One region of the Salinibacterium sp. SWN139 genome, then DNA from elsewhere that is predicted to be linked to it. Evidence: riboswitches for the same ligand, from Rfam matches in the RefSeq annotation. Region 1 holds a riboswitch; each other region holds the start of a gene.
What was found. Region 1 has a riboswitch for thiamine pyrophosphate ahead of thiM (hydroxyethylthiazole kinase). Riboswitches for the same ligand answer to the same signal wherever they lie in the genome.
Positions count from the first base shown of each region.

Region 2: it holds a riboswitch for thiamine pyrophosphate, as region 1 does, so the genes downstream of both, I6E74_RS06560 (ECF transporter S component) here and thiM (hydroxyethylthiazole kinase) in region 1, are expected to answer to the same signal.
Region 3: it holds a riboswitch for thiamine pyrophosphate, as region 1 does, so the genes downstream of both, I6E74_RS10800 (MFS transporter) here and thiM (hydroxyethylthiazole kinase) in region 1, are expected to answer to the same signal.

Region 1 covers NZ_JADYWV010000002.1:938,027-940,289, forward strand. Annotated here, with positions in the region: gene thiE (thiamine phosphate synthase) at 1-223, opposite strand, end outside; gene thiM (hydroxyethylthiazole kinase) at 220-1,029, opposite strand; TPP riboswitch at 1,021-1,112, opposite strand; gene I6E74_RS09685 (MDR family MFS transporter) at 1,294-2,263, shown strand, end outside.
Region 2 covers NZ_JADYWV010000002.1:293,113-295,375, forward strand. Annotated here, with positions in the region: gene I6E74_RS06550 (DUF3097 domain-containing protein) at 1-183, shown strand, start outside; gene I6E74_RS06555 (LLM class F420-dependent oxidoreductase) at 196-1,122, opposite strand; TPP riboswitch at 1,149-1,257, shown strand; gene I6E74_RS06560 (ECF transporter S component) at 1,291-1,917, shown strand; gene I6E74_RS06565 (ABC transporter ATP-binding protein) at 1,989-2,263, shown strand, end outside.
Region 3 covers NZ_JADYWV010000003.1:176,526-178,788, reverse strand. Annotated here, with positions in the region: gene I6E74_RS10800 (MFS transporter) at 1-1,041, opposite strand, end outside; TPP riboswitch at 1,032-1,141, opposite strand; gene I6E74_RS10795 (iron-containing redox enzyme family protein) at 1,304-2,263, shown strand, end outside.

The sequences.
Region 1 (2,263 bases):
TCGACACCCGCAAGACGATGTCGAGAAATTCATGGGCGGGAGTGTCCTTCTCCCGAATCTGAACGACGGTCACTCCCCCGGCGACGGCCTCATAGACAAGATCGACCAAGTCATGGCCGGCAGCGCGGGCCTGGGCCGAGTCCGTCACGAGATAGGTCGAGAGGTCGAAGCTCTCGCGAAAACCGTTGCCTACCGCTCTCTCGTTCTCGCGCACGCCGCTCACGCGATCACCGCCCGTTCTGCAATGTCGTCTACTGATACTTCACTCAGGGCATCCAACAGCGCTACCGCGAAACTCCCCGGCAGTGCCGAACGTTCCGCCGCGAGATCGGCCGCTACCGTGTACACGCTCGTCGCCGCTACTGCCGCGGTCAACGCATCCGGAGTCACCGCCGCAAACGCCGCCATGATCGCTCCGAGTGCACAGCCACCACCGGTGACCTTGGTCAGCACCGGATGCCCGTTCGTCAGTCGCACAACGCTCACGCCATCGGTCACGAGGTCAGTCGCTCCCGATACCGCGACAGCGCCGCCGGTCACCCGCGCGAGCATCTGCGCGGCGGTGAGTGCGGCATCCACACTGCTCGTGCTGTCGACACCACGGCCGCCTTCACCGAGCTCGGCGAGCGCCAGAATCTCTGAGGCGTTGCCCCGCACGATGGAGGGCCCGAGGTCACGCAGGCGATACGCGAGCGGTGTGCGCACTGGCAGAGCCCCGATAGCGACCGGGTCGAGCACCCACGGCGTTCCGGCAGCGTTGGCGGCCGTCGCAGCTTCAAGGGCTGCAGCGCGCTGCTCCTCGCGACAGGTCCCCAGGTTGATCAGCACTCCGGATGCCACCCCAGCGAACATGCCCGCTTCCTCTGGGATATCCACCATGGCCGGTGCCGCGCCCACGGCGAGCAGAGCGTTGGCGGTGAAGCCCACCACCACGCTATTGGTGATGCACTGCACGAGCGGCGACGTCGATCTCACCGCCTCGAGCGCGTCTTGAGTGGCGGTCAAAAAGTTTGGTGGCGTACGCGACATGCACGACATCCCTTCGCTAGTTCTAACTAGATCAGGTTCGACGGGTGTGTTCTCAGCCCCGCAGGGCACCCCGTGTCACAAGTTGTGCCTCCACGATAGCGGCTTGGCACGGTGTCGTGTTCGCCTCAGGCGAAAGGCAATGTGGACTATTTCAGTGCCGGATGTCGTTGCACCAAGCGACAATAAAGATGACGCAAGATCTGTGCACCCTTTTCAATCCCGGCTGCTGCTTCGTCCTACCGCTTCACACACGACAGGATTTCTATGACCAGCACGGCGCCGATCACCGGCAGCATCCCTCTTTATGACCCCTACGATGACGGGCCAGCCAGCCCGGTCGACAACAGCGGCCGCAACCGTTTGGTCATCGGCCTGATGCTCGCTGCCACCTTCGTGGTGTTCCTCAACGAAACCTCGCTCGTCGTGGCAATCCCCCGCATCATGGAAGACCTCAACATCGAACCGAGCACCGCTCAGCGGTTGTCGACGTCGTTCATGCTCACGATGGCCGTGGTGATTCCGATTACCGGATTCCTCATCCAACGCTTCACGACGCGTGGCATCTTCATCACCGCAATGTCTCTCTTCACCATCGGAACTCTGCTGGGGGCTATGGCGCCCACCTTTGCCGTGCTGATTGTGGGACGGGTGATTCAAGCCTCCGGTACCGCCATGATGCTCCCCCTGCTGATGACAACCGTGATGACTCTGGTTCCTGCCGCAACTCGTGGCAAGACCATGGGCAACGTTTCCATCGTCATGTCGATGGCCCCTGCCGTCGGACCAACCGTTGCTGGCCTCGTCTTGGCCGTCTTCGACTGGCGCTGGGTCTTCATCGTCATGATCCCCATCTCTGTCACCGCTCTCCTGCTCGGCATCACGAAGGTAAAGAACGTCACCGACCCCCGCAAGGTATCGATTGACATGCTGTCGGTCATCCTCTCGGCCATCGCCTTCTCCGGCCTGATCTACGGGCTCTCCAGCCTCGGAGAATCAGCCGCCGGAGACTCTGTTCTCATCGCCCCAGCCATCCCCATCAGCGCCGGCGCCATCAGCCTCGTGCTGTTCATCATCCGCCAACTAAAACTGCAGAAAACAGACAGCGCCCTTCTCGACCTCCGCACTTTCGCCGCCCCCGGCTTTGCCGTCGCAATCGGCCTCATGATGGTCATGATGGCTGCCCTGTTTGGCACCATCATCCTGCTGCCCATGTTCACGCAAAACGTTCTCGGAC
Region 2 (2,263 bases), 640 kb from region 1:
ACGATCGAGTGGAAGCACGGCATCTGTGAAACATTCGGCTGGCCGCATGAAGACCAAGCCGATATCGCCCGCGCGTGGCAGTTCATTCTGTCGAAGGTCACCAACTTCGGTGACCTTGAGCCAGCGCTCTTGGGGCGCGTTGAGCACCTCATCGACTTTGTCACGGTCGATCAGGATGCCTAGCGCCGAGCGCGCTTAGTCGAGTTGCGGCGCGACCTCGCGAGCGAGGAAGTCGAGCTGGTCGAGATCGTGGAAGTCCATGATCTGGAAGTACACGCGAGTGAATCCGAGGGCCTGCAGCTCTGAAATCTTGTCGACGACCTCGCTGGCAGTTCCCGCGAAGCCGCCAAGACGCAGGTCGGCGGGAGTTGAGTTGGCTGCGGTAGCACGCGCTTCGATCTGAGCTTCGGTGGCGCCGACAGCAGTCGTGCCAGCAATGGAAAGTACGAGGGTGGCGGGGTCGCGGTCGAAGTGCTCGCACGTGGCACGCACGCGGTTGATGCGCTCCTTCAGCGGTGCGATGGTTGCGAAGCCCGCGTTGTATTCGGCGGCGAACTGAGCGGTGAGCGCCGGCGTACGGCTTGGACCGCTGCCGCCGATGATGATCGGTAACGGGTTCTGCACGGGCTTCGGCAGCGCGGGAGATTGGCTCAGCTGGTAGTGCTTGCCCTCATACGAGAAGGTCTTTCCCAGCTCCGTTGCCCAGATGCCGGTGATCACGTCGAGCTGCTCCTCGAGCATCCCGAATCGCTTCGCAGGAAAAGGGATGCCGTACGCAGCATGTTCACGTTCGAACCAGCCGGTGCCGAGCCCGAGCTCCACGCGACCGCCCGACATGTCGTCGACTTGAGCTACCTGAATGGCCAAAATTCCCGGATGCCGGAAGGTCGCCGAGGAGACGAGGGTCCCGAGTCGAATGGTCGAAGTCTCGCGCGCAAGCCCGGCCAGCGTCGTCCACGAATCAGTGGGGCCGGGCAGTCCGCCGTTGCGGTCATCCATCGTCACATAGTGGTCGGAGCGGAAATACCCGTTGAAGCCGAGCTTCTCTGCCGCTTGCGCCAGCACGAGCTGATCGGTGTAGCTGGCGCCGTTCTGAGGTTCGGTGAAGATGCGGAAGTCCATACCCCGAGCCTATTGATGATTAGACTGGGTGGCGAACACGGGAGTCCGGTGAGCCGGGCTGAGAGGGAGCTTCTCCAAGCTTCGACCGTCGAACCTGATCTGGATCATGCCAGCGCAGGGAGCAGACACTCTTGAAACCCGTGCCATTCACTAGTGAAAGGCACGAAAGTGACCACAACAGCACCATCCTCTTCCACGGCCGCACCGCTACGTTCACGTTTTCAGTGGCGGGTGATCGACATCGTCGTCGCGAGCGTTATCGGCGTCGCGAGCGGTTTGATCTTCGTTGTCTGGAACGTGGCCTCCACTCCAGCCTTGGCTCCGTTCGCAGCGCTCCTGCCTGGCCTGCAAGCCGTCGGTGGCGGGTTCTGGCTGTTCGCCGGTGTGCTTACGGCGCTCGTCATCCGCAAGCCTGGTGCTGCCATTTATGGTGAGATGGTCGCGGCGTCCGTCTCAGCGCTTATCGGTAACCAGTGGGGTGTACTCACCCTCGTGAGCGGGTTCACTCAGGGCCTGGGCGCCGAGATCGTGTTCGCGGCCTTCCTCTACGCCAATTGGCGCGCCAGCGGTGCGATTCTTGCGGGCGCCGGTGCCGGCCTCGCGATGGCGATTACTGACCTACTGCTCTGGTACCCCGGCTCCGCGCTTCCCTTCATCGTGATCTACACGATTGCCGCCATCGTCGGCGGAATGCTCATTGCCGGCCTCCTCTCGTGGCTCGCGACGCGCGGTATTGCCGCAACGGGAGCGCTCAACCGCTTCGGCGCTGGCCGCGAGATTGCGAAGCGAGTCTGACCCCCACCACGCCTGCTGGTGTCACTGTCGACGGATGGGGGTGGCGCCATTCCAGCAGGCTCGCCTGGGCGGTGCGTGGTCTCGACCTGCGCATTGACCCCGGCGAACGTGTATTGCTCCTCGGCGAATCCGGGGCGGGAAAGTCGACGTTTCTGCATGCCCTCGCCGGAGTAGTTGGCGACGACGAAGGCGAAACAGAGGGTTCGCTTCTCGTCGATGGCGAACATCCGGCCGCTCATCGTGGCCGCACGGGGTTGGTGATTCAAGACCCCGACAGTCAAGTTATCTTGGAGCGCGTCGGAGATGATGTTGCTTTCGGTTGCGAAAACTTGGGTGTACCGCGCGA
Region 3 (2,263 bases), on a different contig from region 1:
CACGAGCTGGCCCAGGCTGGGTGCCGCGAAGACCGCGAGAAAGGCGAGTGGCCCCGCAGCCGCCGTCAGCATCCCGAAGCCGATAAAGAAGCGTCGCCGCCCCGTGAACGTCGAGAGGTGACCGCAGGCTGCCATCGTGAGAGCGGATGCCGCGGTGCCGATCATCATCGTGAACGACAGGGTTCGACCATCCAATGTCCCCGTCGCACCCAGCGCCCCCGCGCCGGAGCCAAGCTGCCCAGCCAGCACCGGAATCGCCATATTCGTGAGCAACCAGAGCCCGCTCATCATGATGAACACCTGCCAAAGCGCACGACGGTGGCGACCCACCAGAATCTCTTTCAGCGGGTTCGCGCGCTGCACCGGTCGCTTCCATTGCGGCGACTCTTCGACGCGCGCACGGTAGTAGAACAGCATCGTGAACGCGAGCAGTGATCCAAGCACGAAGAGCGTTCGCCAACCCCACTGGTTATAAGCGGCGGCGTCGAGCACGCTCTGCAGCACAAACACCATGCCCGCGATCGAGGCGTTGGCCCAGGGTGACATCCACATGATGAGGCCGCTGACGAGGCCGCGCCGTTCGGGCCGCGACCATTCCATCGCGAGGGGGATGGCGGAGGTGTATTCGCCGCCAAGGAAGATGCCGCCGATAAACCGCAGCAGCAGAATTGCCGCCAACGTGCCGCCGCCGAGCACGGTGTGGTCGGGCACGAACGCGATCAGCAGTGTCGTGAGCGCGACACCGAGTAGAGCGACCTTCGTGGTTGCCGTTCGCCCGATTCGGTCGGAAACGGACCCGAAAATCGCCGCCCCGATCGGTCGGCCAAGCAGGGTTGCGACAAAGATCAGGCCGGCGTTTTCGACCAGATTGTCCGAGCCAAACAACTGAGCGGATGCGGGAGCCAGCGCAATGACCGGCAAGAAGATGTCGAACTGGTCGACATAGTTGCCGAAGATCCCGCCGCGCACAGCGCGACGTGTAGCTAACGGAGCCGCAGGGGAGGCAGACGGAACAGCGGAGATCGAATGTGTGGGGCGCATGAGCCGTACTTCCTTCGCCGGCATTACCCGGTAGGTTCGACGGTCGAAGCTGCGTCAGCTCCCTCTCAGCCCCTGCATTAGGGCTCCCGTGGGGACGCCACCAACCTAACACTCCGCTGCGGTCAAAAAACCGGCAAAGTCCCAAGAATCGCGCAGCAATCTTCCAGCCCGACCGTCAAAGATTCCATGAGTAAAGCTGAACGATCGGCGGAGATCGTACAACGATTCAATCCCCACTTTCAGATGAAAAGGAGAGGTCATTATGGCCACAAGCGAGAACTCTCTTCCCGGAAATTCGGCAGAGTACGACAAATGGTGCAATGAAGAGATCGAGGCCCGTGGCCCGATTAGCGAGCTGCTGCTTGACGCCTTTTCACAGCAGAGCAAACCGCAAGAGATTGTGGGATTGCCTGAAGCTGTAGCGTCCGCTGTCGAAAGCGGCCGGGATTTCATTCGCGATGAAGACGTGCAATTGTCGCTGTTCCTGCTCTATGGCCTCTACTACGGGGCCGTGGTGGAAAATGGCGATCGCTGGGAGTGGGATCTGGGCACTATCGCGGCGCGCCTCGATCTTGAGCAGGCGTTCGAGGCGCAGCTCCGTGCGGTGGTGACCATTCCGGAGTTGCCGAACGCTGCGGACGAGGATGTCGCTGCCGCCCTTTTTGAGTTCACCAGCGCAGACTCCGGCCCGAGTCTCTCTCGCTATGTGGCAAAGAAACTCACGGCGGATCAAGCCCACGAGTACTTGGTGCAGCGCTCGATCTATACGTTGAAGGAAGCTGACCCGCACTCCTGGGCAATTCCGCGCCTTCGCGGTCGGGCCAAGGCGGCGCTGGTCGAGATTCAGTCCGATGAGTATGGCGCCGGGCGCCGAGATCGGATGCACTCCGAAATTTATGCTCGCACCATGCGCGGTGTGGGGCTCGATTCGCGGTATGGCGCGTACCTCAACTACGCGCCAGCAATCACGCTGGCGTCGTTCAACATGATGTCGATGTTTGGGCTCCATCGCCGACTTCGCGGGGCCATCGTCGGTCACCTGGCGGCATTCGAAATGACGTCATCGATCCCCAACAAGCTGTATGCGCGTGGCTTCCGCCGCCTCGGTTACGGAGACGATGTCACCGAGTACTTCGATGAGCATGTGGAAGCCGATGCGGTTCATGAACAGATTGCGGCGCGCGACTTGGCTGGCGGTTTGGCGGAGAGCGAGCCAGCGTTG